Regions from separate parts of the Vallitalea okinawensis genome, predicted to be linked through region 1. Evidence: a T-box and tRNA genes for the amino acid it is inferred to sense, from the RefSeq annotation. Region 1 holds a T-box; the other holds one or more tRNA genes.
The links. The T-box of region 1 lies ahead of C1Y58_RS15565 (proline--tRNA ligase). A T-box ahead of a tRNA ligase gene usually reads a tRNA of that ligase, here a tRNA-Pro.
Positions count from the first base shown of each region.

Region 2: it has a tRNA-Pro gene. The T-box ahead of C1Y58_RS15565 (proline--tRNA ligase) is inferred to sense a tRNA for this amino acid. The anticodon was not compared.

Region 1 is NZ_PQDH01000005.1:256,317-264,020, reverse strand. It holds gene C1Y58_RS15590 (C45 family autoproteolytic acyltransferase/hydrolase) at 1-34, shown strand, start outside; gene C1Y58_RS15585 (peptidyl-prolyl cis-trans isomerase) at 397-1,395, shown strand; gene C1Y58_RS15580 (TetR/AcrR family transcriptional regulator) at 1,563-2,168, shown strand; gene C1Y58_RS15575 (alpha/beta fold hydrolase) at 2,193-3,329, shown strand; gene C1Y58_RS26485 (hypothetical protein) at 3,382-3,531, shown strand; gene C1Y58_RS15570 (diguanylate cyclase domain-containing protein) at 3,722-4,768, shown strand; T-box leader at 4,824-5,027, shown strand; gene C1Y58_RS15565 (proline--tRNA ligase) at 5,099-6,787, shown strand; gene C1Y58_RS15560 (MFS transporter) at 7,135-7,704, shown strand, end outside.
Region 2 is NZ_PQDH01000012.1:67,683-75,386, reverse strand. It holds gene C1Y58_RS22735 (hypothetical protein) at 108-500, shown strand; gene C1Y58_RS22730 (CYTH domain-containing protein) at 737-1,195, shown strand; tRNA gene C1Y58_RS22725 (tRNA-Gly) at 1,261-1,331, opposite strand; tRNA gene C1Y58_RS22720 (tRNA-Leu) at 1,337-1,420, opposite strand; tRNA gene C1Y58_RS22715 (tRNA-Gln) at 1,487-1,558, opposite strand; tRNA gene C1Y58_RS22710 (tRNA-Arg) at 1,639-1,715, opposite strand; tRNA gene C1Y58_RS22705 (tRNA-Gly) at 1,723-1,793, opposite strand; tRNA gene C1Y58_RS22700 (tRNA-Pro) at 1,806-1,880, opposite strand; gene C1Y58_RS22695 (metallophosphoesterase family protein) at 1,955-2,449, opposite strand; gene C1Y58_RS22690 (XTP/dITP diphosphatase) at 2,430-3,035, opposite strand; gene rph (ribonuclease PH) at 3,338-4,057, opposite strand; gene C1Y58_RS22680 (GerMN domain-containing protein) at 4,044-4,544, opposite strand; gene C1Y58_RS22675 (N-acetylmuramoyl-L-alanine amidase family protein) at 4,610-6,862, opposite strand; gene C1Y58_RS22670 (DUF3899 domain-containing protein) at 7,371-7,704, opposite strand, start outside.

The DNA of each region.
Region 1 (7,704 bases):
ACGATGGGCAATGGATAAAAGAGATAAAATCTAAGAATAAAATATTTGAGTATTTAATATAAACGCAATCTCCCACTTATGTAAGTGGGGGATTTTTGTATACCTAATTGACTTAGATAGGAAAGAGGCTTGAAGCTGATTTAGATGTATGATAAAGTATATGAGTGGTTATGTGAAAAAAAGGTATCGATTGACAAAAAATCAGCTTCCTGTATGAACGAAGAATTTACAGGATATAAGTAAATATTCGGTATATGAAATATTCATGATTTATTCATCATTACAACATAGAATATACATAGGTATATTGTATAATGGGACAGGTCCTAATAACCTTATGTAGATGTAAGAAATCTTTACTTAGACGCTGAAAAAAATGAAGATAAGGAGATTACTATGAAATTAATGAAAAGTTTAGTGCTTGGTTTACTTTCAGTACTTTTAGTTTTTAGTATTGTAGGTTGTTCAAGTGAAGAAGGTCAAGAAAAAGTTGATGAGAATAAAGAAGTTGCAGCAATGGTAGGAGATACACCTATTTACCAAGAAGAAGTTGATTTACAAATGGACTATATGAAAATGATGATGGAATTACAATATGGTGCAGAGTATAAAGAAAATGTGGAAATTATGGCTTATTTAGAGCAACAGGAGCAAGAATACCTTAATTACTTAATTGAAACACAATTATTAACTCAAAAAGCTAAAGAATTAGATTTTGCAGTAAATGACGAAGATATTCAAGCTGAGTATGATAAAGCTAAAGCTAATTATGATACAGAAGAAGCTTTCATAGAAGCATTAAATGCTAATGCCTTAGATGAGGAGAGTTTCAAAGAGCGTATTAAAGAAGGCTTAATGGTTAATCAACTCATTGAACAATATACAGCTGATGTAACCGTAACTGATGAAGAAATCGAAACATATTATAATGAGAATTTAGTACAGTTCACTACTGGTGCTGGTGCAGATATGGCTCATATTCTTGTAGCTACTGAAGAAGAAGCGATTAAGGTTAAAGAAGAATACGATAATGGTGCTTCTTTTGAAGACTTAGCAGCTCAATACGGTACTGATGGAACAAAAGATCAGGGTGGAGCACTAGGTTTTGTTACTTATGATGACCCTGGTTTTGATGCTGATTTCAGAGCAGGGGCTGCTGAACTTGAAGAAGGTCAAGTGTCTGAACCTGTGAAAACTCAATTCGGATGGCATTTAATCAAAGTAACAAATCTTCAAGAAGAAGTTGTTATGCCATTAGAGGATGCTAAGGTGCAAATCAGTGAGAGTTTAACTGCCGAAAAGAAGAACGAAATTATGGCTCAAGAATTAGAAACATTAAAAGAAGAAATTACAGTTGAGATTATGACAAATCAAGAAGTTAAAGAAGAAGAATAGTAAAATATTCAAGAAGCACGATAGCGGATACCCGTTGTCGTGCTTTTTTATAGTGTTCAAATGATGTAAAATTAAGTTATATGTTTATAGACTTGACAGTCTAGACTGGATGGTCTATAATGGAATCATAAAAGATATGGTAATTCAAACCCCAGGAGGTGGTGAACATGGGCAATCAGTTTGATAAGACCTTTGAGCATGATCAGGCCTTATTGGATGCAGCCTTAAATGAGTTTGTTGATAAGGGTTACGATAAAGCATCATTAAATAATATTTTGAAAGAAGCTAATATGAGTAAAGGTTCTTTTTATTATCATTTTAAAAATAAAGAAGATTTATACTTTAATTTGATAGATATATTAATTGAAAAGAAAAAGGTATTCTTAGCTAAAACTATGAAACCAGAGGATTTCACAAAAGATATCTTCACAATATTTAAGACACAAATACGGTTAGGAATGGAGTTTTCTTGCCAGTATCCTGATATCAATCGGTTTTCTGAAAGTTTTATTAAGGAAAAAGGTAATGAGATCTACAAAAAAGCAATGAAAAAACATGATTTTCAGAGTAACGATCAGATTAATCAATTAGTAAAAGTTGCTTACGTTAGAGGGGATTTCAGAGAAGATTTGCCATTAGGTTTTGTGCAAAATCTCATTGGGTATTTATTCACCCATGTAGTGGAAATGACGGACATGAGTCAATCAGATAATTATGAGGATGGCATGAATTACTTAGTGGATTTTATGAAAAATGGTTTAGCAAAAAAATAAATTCTATTTGAAGGAGTGGTGAATATGTTACAATTCAACTTCCCTATAGGCTATCATGAGTTTCATAAGACTAAAATCATGGACTTTCAGATGAACAGATGGTATTCAATGGGATACACACGAAAAGAAGATATGGCTGATGCTGCAAGTAGAATTAATAAAGTTGATGACTGGAAAGATGAGATGATAAGACAAGCAGAGAAAGCTCTTAAGGAAAAAAGGCTGATGAATGCTACCTTCTATTATAGGGCGGCGGAGTTTTTTACAAGTCCATCAGATCCAGACAAAATCAAGTTGTACGATAAGTTCATTGATATGTTTTACAACCAAGTATTTAAAGATGAGCCCTTTCAGCGTTTTCCTGTACCTTATGGTAATGTATCGCTACCAGCTATGAAAGTACCTCCAAGAGGTAATGAGAAGAAAGGAACCATTGTTATACACGGTGGATTTGATTCCTTTATTGAAGAATTTTATTCAATGGCCACCTATTTTGCTGATTTGAATTATGAAGTTGTACTCTTTGAAGGACCTGGACAAGGAAGTGCTCTTAAAAAACAAGGATTGGCACTGACCTATGAATGGGAAAAGCCAGTAAAAGCTGTTCTTGACTATTTTGACTTAGATGATGTGACTTTATTGGGGATTTCAATGGGTGGATGGCTATGTTTCAGAGCGGCAGCTTATGAGCCAAGAATCAAGAGAGTCATAGCTTCTAGTATCGCTTATGATTATATGAAGATACCACCAGAATCTATTGAGAAATTTGCAAGATGGCTTTTCAAGCATCCAAAACTTATGGCTTGGATGTCGGATTTAAAGATGAAAATGATGCCTCAAGAAAAATGGGGTGTTGAGAATCTTATGTATATTACAAAGACTGATACACCACTTGACAGTGGAATGGCAATATTGGAATTCAATGAAGAGCATCTTAAATCTGAACTGGTAAAACAAGATGTGTTAATTTTAACTGGAGCAGAAGATCATTTTATTCCACTTAAAATGCACGACCTTCAAGTTAAAGCTCTTAAAAATACCAAATCTATTACAGAGCACGTCTTTACAAGAGCAGAGCATGCACAAAACCATTGTCAAATTGGTAACTTAGGCTTATCTCTTGAAACCATGAGTAAGTGGATAGTAGAAAAAGAATCTTAAAATGCATGAAAACAGCATACCTTCTCATAATAAGTATGAAAGGAGTGTTGACATGTCAAAGGGAAATGGTTTCAGTAGCTTTACACCAGCTCAGGATGCTGAGTTTATCAAGCAACAACAAAAGACTCAACCACAAGACCCTCATGCAGGTGAGCAACGTCATAAACAAAAGCAAAAAGCTGTCAATAAATATAATAAATAACCAAAAAGTTTTTGAAGTTAGAAGAATATAATTGAAAATTTTTACTATAGCTAGAATAAAACTGTAAAACTTGACTAAAAAAGATAAATATAGTACAATAGAGTATAATTGTAGCGATAAATAAGAGCCTTGGACCATCTAAGGCTCTTATTATGGATTGGAACTACCTGTTATATCGGGGAGGTATTACATGAAAGGATATTTTGACCATGTCTATGTAGACCCGCTAACTGATTTTCCATCTTTTTTTAACTTAGTTGAATATGACAGTTCAAAGCTTTTTGGAAAAACAGGTGCAATTATACTGATCGACTTTGAAGATTTTAGAGGGTATAATGCAAGGCATGGTAGAGGAAAAGGAGATGACTGTCTTAAGTATATGGCTCAATCCATCATAGAAAGTATATTTGATAATAACAAAGTCAAACCTTTTAGGACAGATGGAGATGAATTCACCATTATATTACCTGAGGCCAGTCATATGGATGCAGTTAATCTATTAGCTTCTATTGAAAGACGTTTTAAAGAATTTGACAGTTTTCCTGGAATTGATTTACATACACTAGTCATCCATTATCACAATAATATTCACAGTATAGAAGACTTTTATCTTATTTTATTCAACTCCTTATTAAGCAACGATGATGATAGCTCTTTATCTAACGACAAATGGAAGCAAAATATTATTCGAAACTTTACCCGAAGAATAAAAGAAAGTTTGAAATTTATGGAAGAAGCTTATGATCTGGCATTGAAAGATGACGTATCTGGACTGCAAAATAGCCGAGCAGCTAGAATGCACATCGATAAGCTGGTTGAGCAAAATCAAGAGTTCAGTATTTTGTTTATTGATGGCGATAATTTGAAGCGCTTTAATAACATTAGCTACGAAGCTGGCAATAAGATGATTCGAGTCTTGGCTAATCTTATATGTGGTTGTTTAGTTAAATCCGATTGCATCTTTAGGTGGTTATCTGGAGATGAATTTATTGTTGTCTTACAAGGTAATTGTGATAGCGTACATTTTAAGGCTGAGCGAATTAGAGATGCAGTAGAATCCGGAACAAAAGAGTGGATTTATCCAGTAACAGTTTCAATTGGAGTGGCTAATTATCCAGAGGATGGTAGCAAGCTTGATGAACTTGTTAATAAAGCAGAAAAAGCCAATAGCACAGCCAAAAATACGGGTAAGAATAAAGTCATTTTTTATGATGATAAGATATCCCTATCTATTTAGATAGGGGTTGACAATTAATCTTTTTTCAAATATATTATAAGAAGTTAAATAGAAATTGTAGACGATGAAGAGGAATAGTAAATGATATTTTCTTATTACAGAGAAGGAGATAATGCTGAGAACTCCAATAAGAAAATGATTGAACCCGCCTTGGAGTTTCTGTGTGATGAATACAGCGGTAACCTAACCGTTATTAAGGTATAGAGTAGAATGTGAAAGCATTAATTAGGGTGGTACCGCCGATACCTCGGTCCCTTTGTGGGATGGAGGTTTTTTTGCGTTTAACTTCATTAACAAACATACATTAGTTTACTGAGAGGAGAAATGATTATGAGAATGACTAAATTATACATGCCAACTTTGAGAGATGTACCAAGTGAAGCTGAAGTACCAAGTCACCAGCTTTTATTACGAGCCGGTATGATTCGTATGTCTGCGTCAGGGGTTTATTCTTTTTTACCATTAGGATACCGCGCATTCAAAAAAATCGAGAACATTGTTAAAGAAGAAATGGATGGAGCAGGAGCACAAGAAGTTCATATGTCAGCTATTCAACCTAGAGAGTTATGGGAAGAGTCCGGTAGATGGAGTCAGTTTGGACCAGAGATGTTCCGTTTAAAAGATCGTAATAATCGTGAGTACTGTCTTGGACCAACACATGAAGAAATTTTCACGGATTTAGTTAAGAATGAACTCAACTCTTATAAACAATTACCGATCAATCTTTATCAGATTCAGACAAAGTATAGAGATGAGAAGCGACCACGGTATGGCTTAATTCGTTCAAAAGAGTTTGTCATGAAGGATGCTTATAGCTTTGACCGTGATGAAGCCGGTATGTTAAAATCATACCAAGAAATGTGGGATGCTTATGAAAGAATCTTTGAAAGATGTGGCTTGAATTTCAAAGTTGTAGAAGGTGATGCTGGTGCTATGGGAGATAGTGATTCACATGAATTCGTAGCCCTTTCAGAATATGGTGAAAGTACGATAGCCTATTGTTCTGGGTGTAATTATGCAGCTACGGATGAAAAAGCTGAAACGGTTTATGATGTAAAGTTCGAAGAATCTATATTGGATATGGAAAAAGTGCATACACCAGATGTGCGAAGTATTGAAGAGTTAACAGGTTTCTTAGGTATAGAAGCTAATAGATTAGCTAAAACATTGCTTTATAGAGCTGGAGAAGAAATAGTAGCTGTTATGATTCCAGGGGATCGCGAACTTAATGAAGTTAAATTAGTGAAGTTATTAGGTGTTGCTGAGCATGAGCTTGTAATGGCTGACCGAGCTGATGTTGAAGAAGTAACTACTGCAGCAGTGGGCTTTGCTGGTCCTATAGGCTTGAAAGAAGGTATTCGCTTAATAGTTGATGCTAGAGTAACTAAGATACAAAACATGGTTGTTGGAGCTAACGAAACAGATTACCATATGATGAATGTTAATTATGGAAGAGATTTTGAAGGAGAAGTAGTAGAAGATTTACTGCTTGTTAAACTTGGGGATAAGTGTCCAAAATGTGGACAACCTTTAGCTATGGATAAAGGAACTGAAGTAGGGAATATCTTTCAACTACAAACCAAATATTCAAAAGCCTTAGATGCAACCTTCCTAGATGAGAATGGTAAGGAGCAACATTTCGTAATGGGGTGTTATGGTATTGGTATTTCACGTACACTACAGGCAGTTGTAGAGCAATATCATGATGAAAATGGTATTATATGGCCTGAAGCAGTTGCGCCATTCAAAGTAGTTGTTACCATTGTAAATGTTAAAAATGAAGATCAAGTAAAAATCGGTGAAGAAATCTATGAATCTCTTAGACAAAAAGGTGTGGAGGTATTGTTAGATGACCGAAAGGACCGACCAGGTGTTAAGTTTAAGGATGCTGAGCTTATCGGTATACCTTTAAGAGTAACTGTTGGTAAGAGAGCACCAGAAGGTATCGTTGAACTATTTGATCGCCATACAGGAGAAAAAATTGAACTTGAGGTAAAAGAAGCAATACGGAGATTCTAAATAAGGAGAGGCAGAAGCCTCTCCATTATAAGCGCATTGACAATGAGTTACATTTATCGTAAAATAAGAATGTATGATAGTAATATAACTATGAAACTAAGAGAACATATTGATGATACATTCAATATGAATAAGTGAGGTAAATACCATGTATGCAATGCTATTATGGATTGGTATAAAATGGAACAACGCACATAATTCACAACTTCACGGGATAAGTGCGCCCTTTTCTAGAAATGAAGAAGATTCCATTTAACCAGTTTATTAGTAAGTATGCAGTGATGCACCTTAGCTGATATGCTTGGGTGTTTTTTTGTGTGCTAAAATACGCATTGGAGGTATGCATGATGATTAAGAAAAGTTATAAAAATAATGTGATATTAAATTACTTATATACATTTACAAAGTCCTTTGACTTGACACAAGGTATATGGATGCTGTTTTTAGCATCTAAGGGAGCAACACTTTTTCAGTTAGGATTACTGGAAGGTACATTTCATGTGGTGTCTTTTATAATGGAAACACCTACTGGAGCCATAGCTGATTTATATGGCCGAAAATTTAGTAGAATACTAGGGCGTTTTTTTAGTATTATTGGGCTTCTACTTATGGTTGTTGGTGATTCATTCATCTACTACTTAATATCTTTTATGATTTTACCAATATCTTATAATTTAGAATCAGGAGCTGGTGAAGCACTTATATATGATTCATTAAAGATCCTAGGAAAAGACCAAGACTATATGAAGTATAATGGTCGCATAGAGTTTACCTATCAAATAGCTGCAGTTATAGCCCTATTTATCGGTGGAATCATTGGTACATTAAGTTATGAGCATGTTTACTTTGTCGCCATGGGTATTTCAGTATTGGCACTTATTCAGACATTAGGTTTTAAAGAAGTAAAAACGCAGCAG
Region 2 (7,704 bases), on a different contig from region 1:
TTTCTCTTCTTTTATTCATGTTTTTATTTATACCAACTATTACAAATGAATTTAATCATTTTTTTTGATATAATTAACTTGATTCAAACATCGGAGGTTATGACAATATGACATATTTACAACATTATGAGGAAATGATAGAACCTCAGCTTCAACAGATAGATGTCTTTATCAAGGCTCAAGATCCAATTACAGTTAATTCCTTAGCACAACTTTTATCTATTTCTGAATTAGAAATACATAGTATTGTATCTGAAGAAAACATAACACAGTTAAATAAAATGACTTTCTTTATGATCATGAAAAAGGGTTCAAGCCCAATTTGCAAGTTGTTCAATAGAGAACTTGAGCGTAAAACTTTTAATAACTATAGTATTGAAGATGTAAGTTATATCTATGATATTCCTGTTAATAAAGTCCTAGAAGCATCCAATACGATCGAGACTGATATTTTTAACTCTTCAAATATCCGTACACTTTTCTCCTATATAAAATTGTAATGAATATTACTGAACAAGTCATAAGAAGTAGCGTAAGGTTAGTTTGCCTTATGACTACTTTTTTAGTTTGCAAAATATTTCTAATCTTTGCACCCCAAAGAATAACTCCACCCATTTAGTTAAAAAATAATATGGATACCAGCCTTGTGATCTATTTAAAATTCTGTTACTTAACTTGAATATTATTAAGCATTGGGATATTATACTACTAGAAGTTGTGAAAGGAGCAGTCACTGATGGAAATCGAAAGAAAATTTATAGTTGAAGAAATCCCCTTTGAGTTAGATCAATATACTTATTCCACTATTCAACAAGCGTATATCCACACTACGCCTACGATTCGCATAAGAAAAAGAAATAATCAATATATCTTAACCCTTAAATCTAAAGGTGGTCTATTACGTCATGAACTTGAGATGCCAATAAATATTGACGAGTACGAAAGTTTGATAGCCAAAAAGGAAGGTCGTCTGATTGAAAAAAAACGATATGAGATTCCTCTTGAACGTGGATTAATTGCTGAACTTGATCTTTTTGAAGGAGAACTAGCACCTTTGAAATATGTTGAGGTTGAATTTTCTTCAGTCGATGAGGCCAAAGCATTTAAAGCGCCTGATTGGTTTGGCGAAGAGGTGACTGAAGACTATCGCTATACGAATCAAGCATTGGCAACATTAGATCAATCAAATAAATAAGAATATAAGTAAAGAGAATGACCTAAGTCATTCTCTTATGATGTATGAGTATTTGAAGATATTGAAGCGGGTGATGGGAATCGAACCCACGTATCCAGCTTGGAAGGCTGGTGTTCTACCATTGAACTACACCCGCAGGTGTGGTGCGGATGAAGGGAGTCGAACCCCCACGCCAAAGGCGCTAGATCCTAAGTCTAGTGCGTCTGCCAGTTCCGCCACATCCGCATATAATTTATAATAGTATAATAAAAATAATTCCATGTTGTTGAATCAAAGAATTCAAACAACGAACTGGGTAGGCAGGATTCGAACCTGCGGATGCAGGAGTCAAAGTCCTGTGCCTTACCGCTTGGCGACTACCCATTAGATTTTTTTAGGTTATGAAACCTTGAGTTTTATGCTAGGTGATAACTTAGCTTTAAATAAAGTACCCTTGTGTAATATGGCGTGCCTGCAGGGATTCGAACCCCGGACACGTGGCTTAGAAGGCCACTGCTCTATCCTGCTGAGCTACAGGCACATAATAAAGCGGGTGATGGGAATCGAACCCACGTATCCAGCTTGGAAGGCTGGTGTTCTACCATTGAACTACACCCGCATAATATTAAAGTCGGGGTGACAGGATTCGAACCTGCGACCTCTTGAACCCAAATCAAGCGCTCTAGCCAAGCTGAGCCACACCCCGATTGATTATTTTTTTAAAGGACGAAGAACATTATATAAAAAATCCACTAAAAAGTCAATAGTTTTTAAAGATATTTATTTAAATATTTTATTATATTCAATTATTTGCCCTTCTATCTTGCCGTTCACTATTGTAATAATACCATAAGAAGGTCCTTCATACCCTCTGGGTTGGGTTAAACTACCTGGGTTCATTAAAAAAAGGTCATCTACCCAATCATTAACAGGTACATGGCTGTGCCCAAAAAGAACACCATCAACTCCTAGCTTTTTACCATGAAGAGCTATTCGTTGTGTAGAACCCTTAACCCCATAATGGTGACCATGGGTAATGAAGAATTTCTTATCATCTATATAGATACATTTCTCATTATCTTCATTACTGAACCAATCACAATTCCCTGCAACACACTCAAAATGCAAATCATGGAACTCATAAGACAAGTCCAATGCATCATTAATGTGATCACCTAAATGAATAACGTAATCAATTCGACTCTTAATTCTCTTTAAAATTTTTCTTACTTTAGATATGTCTTTATGCGTATCACTAATGACTAGTACTTTCATTCGCTAACAAAACTTCCTTCATTTTTCTCAAAGCCTTACCTCTGTGACTGATTTCATTCTTCAGGTCTCGTGACATCTTTGCTGATGTCATTTCATATTCAGGTACATAAAAGATTGGATCATAACCAAAACCATTTTCTCCATCAGGTTGATAGGCAATACGCCCTTCAAAATTTTCTCTAACCACCTTTGTATCACCATTAGGATAAGCTACTGCAATAGCACACACAAAACGAGCTATACGTTGTTCATCAGGTACCCCATCAAGCTTATCAATAATCATTTGATTTTTTATAGAATAGGATGTCTCTTTACCAGCAAATCTAGCTGAATATATGCCTGGAGCTTTATCTAAGTAATCCACTTCTAATCCTGAATCATCCGCCAGAACAATTTTCCCTGAAACTTTCATAATTTCAGTAGCTTTCTTCAAAGCATTCTCTTCAAAAGTGGAGCCATCCTCAACTACATCAATATCAATACCAGCATCCTCCATAGAGATCACTTCTAAGCCTGTCCCAACCAAAATTTCATTGATCTCCACAAGCTTCTTTTTATTTTTAGTTGCGAAAATAATTTTATCCATCTCTAAGCCAACTTTCTATATTCAAATCAATCTAACTCGTCACCTGTTTAGAAACTCTATTAAGCTTACCTCAATTTTACTCCACCCATAGTTCTTCGTCAAGAATTAAGATCACTAATTATCATAACTGATTTATTTAATCTCAGGATATACTATCATTTTATCCAATCAATACAGAAAGCATATAAGGAATTCTATGGAGTAGTGAGCCATGGATGGCGAACCCGGCTGTCTAAGACATGGACGTCTTTCCAGCCGGTGCAATAGATTTCCTTATATGCTTGACCCTAATGCTATATTTATTAAAACTGAACTATTTCCTTTTGTATCTCAATTAAATCATTGGTCCCCTTTTCCCCTAGGGCTAACAATTCATTAAGCTGCTCTCTTGTAAAAGGAGCTTCTTCTCCAGTTCCTTGAACCTCAATGAACTCTCCTTGATCTGTCATAACAATATTCATATCCACTTTAGCGCCACTGTCTTCTTCATAACATAAGTCTAACATAGCCTCTTCATTAACTATACCTACACTTACAGCGGCAACCATACCTTTGATAGGCATTTTTTTAATAACACCTTCATCCAATAACTTCTGGCAAGCCAAAGCTACTGCTACAAATCCACCTGTTATAGATGCAGTACGGGTACCACCATCAGCTTGTATAACATCACAATCTAAGAGAATACTTCTTTCTCCTAAAGCTTTAAAATCAACTACTGAACGGATAGCTCGTCCAATAAGACGTTGAATCTCTACAGAACGTTTATTCATTTTAAGTCTGGCTATATCTCTCGTATTTCTTGTTGATGTAGCACGTGGTAACATAGCATACTCGGCAGTAACCCAGCCTTCTCCGGAATTTTTTTTGAATGGAGGTACACGATCTTCTACAGTAGCATTGCAGATGACTTTTGTATTCCCCATTTCTATTAATACTGACCCCTCAGGGTGCATGATATAGTCTTTCGTTAATTTTACTGGTCTTAATTCATCATTAGTTCTTCCATCAATACGACTCACTTTGTTTCATCCTTTCAATAAATTGCTCTTCAGTATAGTTGTTTATAAGTGTTCCTTCTGTAAATACTTCTCTGTCCTCTATATAAAAAGAGACGGTTTTTATATCTTCTAGTTCAAATACCATATATAGTAATTGATTAACCATAAAGAATTCGTGTGCACTACCTCCATAGTTATTCAATTCTTCATTAAAGACTACATCGACATGCCCATCTTTATACAGACACAGATCAATTGCAGATTTATATGGTATCAATTGTATCTGATTCTCATTATAGTCCAAGGTAGTTAAGATTTCAAATAAATTTACAATTTTCTCTTCCACAGCTTGTTCTTCTACATCTACATCCATTATAGTAGCTTCAATTTCTTCATCCTTAATCTCATAAACAAGTAATTTACCCTCAGCTGATTCCGCTACTATACCCAAGGGCATCCTAAAAAAAACACTACTTATCAGTAGACCTATTATAAATCTTTTCAACAAAAATAAACCCTCCCTTAATTTGTATTCATTTACATTTTATACCAAATTAAAGGAGAGTTCAATATTTAATTCAATAAACCTTTTGATTCAAGCATCTCCAAAGACTCTATTATACCATTATAAATACCTACTGCAGCATTATCAATAAAACTTTCTTCTTTAAGCCGAGGTCCATCAATTGGACTTGTCATGTAAGCTACTTCTACAATTACCGCAGGCATCTTTGTATGTTTAAGAACATATAGATCATCTCGATATCTTAAACCTCTATTATCTGTGCCCACTTGAGAATAAGTCGTTTCTTGCATAATAGTTGCAAATGCTTTAGTTATACCACTTCCAGTGTCATAGTATAAGGTTTCAGTGCCATTATAGGAACTGAAGAACGCATTGTTATGAACACTAATAAATAAATCAGCACCAACTTCATTTGCTAATTCACAACGCTCTTGAAGTGTAGGGTACGTATCTTCTACTCTTGTCATATATACTTTAATATCTTTATGATAAGTCAATAGTGTCTCAAGTTTAAGAGAAATGTCTAAATTAGCTTCTTTCTCATTCATTTCTGCATAGTTACCCTCACCAGCAGGTTTACCTGGATCTGAACCACCATGACCAGCGTCCACTACCACAATTTTCTCATAAACTGATTGCGGGTCCAGAATATTAATATAAATACTATTATCATCTTCAGTAATGGTATAGCCTTTTATGGCTTTTGTAATAATCTCAACTTGATACCCTGTTTGATCTGAAGATAAATTAACTTGCTTGACGTCATCATCATTAATATTGATCGTACCATAACCATATACAGCTTCTAAGTTTGTACTTGGAATAGTAATCACAGCTCTCTTATTAAGATAGTCATCATTAATAATAAATGCATCTATATCTATGCCAGGTACTTGCTTACTTATGACTATCGTTGGATTAGACGTGTATTGATAGTTAATATTTTTATAAGTTGGTGGTACTAAGCGTACTCTTACTGTATCATCATCCAATTCACTAACCGAGAATTCTGCATTTCCATTAAGTTCTAGTACGATACGAGTTGTATCATCATTAAACTTGGATGTTCTTACATTCTTCACATATTGACCTTCTGCATCACTTTCTTCGTATAAAAATGCAGAATCTGAATAAGGTACATCAATCACTAAACGTGTAGGATTAGCCAACCAAAAAATATCTAATACAGGTAATTCTGTCCCTGTTATATCTACATAATCACCAAATTGATCCTGTGCTAGTTCAATATCATAGATATAATTGCGACTAACTGTTAGAATCATATCTGTACGATCATCTGTTAATTTCAAACTGTAATTAATATCATCGTATTTCATATCCAGTACGATACGAGTTGCTAAAGGATCTTTAGAATATTGACTTGAACGCACTGCTTCAAAATAAGGATTGTCTTCAAGAAGAACTGTTTCCTCATCAAATTCCTTATTAGCGTTAGCAATATCTATAATTAACTTGTTATTCCAAATAGTCGTTTCAATACCACTTATAGCACTTGAAGCAGATACTATAAATTTAAAACCACCTTGTTCTTCTATAAAAGCAAAACCTGTAATGTCCGTATCATCATACTTTTTATAAGGGATTTCCTTTTCACCATCAGCAACATCTGGAATATCCTCTGCATTTGTAAAAGCAATCGGATTTTTTGCCAACGGAGTAGGTAGTCCTTCGATAGGCTCAGGATCATTATCATCATTTGTGTTATCTTCATTATTTGTATTATCTTCTTCATTAGTGTTGTCTTGATTATCCGTGGTTTCATCACTATTATCTTGATTTTTTGTTGCAAGAATTGTATAGCTGTCATGGTCCCATACTACGCCATAATCCAAGGCTTCTAAAATAAAACGAAGAGGCACCATCGTCTTTGTGTTTGACGGATCATTCATATTGGCAACTAATTTTGCTGTTTCATCCATCTCAACCGCCATACCATTAACATAGGCTATGTAATCATCAATTTTCAAAACTATGAAGTTATTTCCACTTAATATGTAAACTTCCTTCGTTTCGCCATTCCATTGTACATCACCACCGATTGTTTCAAAAAATTCTCTTACGGGCACAATGGTTCTTCCTGCTGGCGTAATAATTGGAGGCATTGCTCCTTCTTTCATTGGTTGTCCATCAATATGGATCGCCGGAAACTTGCTATAGCTATAAATTTGTTCATCGTATTTTATCTTTAGTTCATCTTCTTCTGCTAACGATACAAATGAAAGTAAGTTAAAAACAAAAGAAAATATTAGGACAGTACTTATAATTCTCTTTAGTTTCATCCTTCGCCCCCTTTTCTCTATGTTGTCATCTGAACTTCATAAGAGCTTAATAATTATTAGGATTTAATCATTAAGTTCAATGCACTTCCTTTAAGTCGTTTCATAGTAAATAATAACTAGTTTTATAGCAGTTATTTTCGACTTTTATAAGAATGAAAATCATTTTGACTATTAAAATTATAACAAAAGAAATATTGGAATAAAAGACTTTTAACCATTAAGAAACATAATTTTAATATATGCCTCGGAAAGCATCAAACCCTCTATTAAAAACACGTTTTATTACATATTATTACTTTCAAATATCGTAGAATTACTACTTTTTATCCGCTCATCTACTAGTTAGTAACATAGCTTTACCCTAACTTCCCTTTATCAAGTAACTACATGGTTACATCAAATATAGCAGCTTAACCTACATAAAACTAGAATAGAAAAGTAGGTACAGTAAAAAAGCACATGATAAGGACTCAACACCTTACATATGCTCCTATTCTACTATATCCAATTATATAATAACCGTTACACTAACAACAAACGAAACAATTACTAATAATAATCCTGAAAATAATATCGGTTTTGTTGAAAAATATTTCGGTAAATCTTGCGCTATATATTCATTAAATTTCATCTTTTTACCATCATCATCCTTCAACTCATCTTCATCGTACCCCGTACTAGGTCTGCCAAAAAACCATTTTACTTTTTTGTAAGGATAGCTGGTTATTCGAAATAAACCTGTTTCACTAATAGCCATAAAGCCGCCTATTACAGCTATTATCCCACCAAAAATAAATAAGTAATTGACAAAAGCCAATAAAAAGGTATCAGATAATAAACCT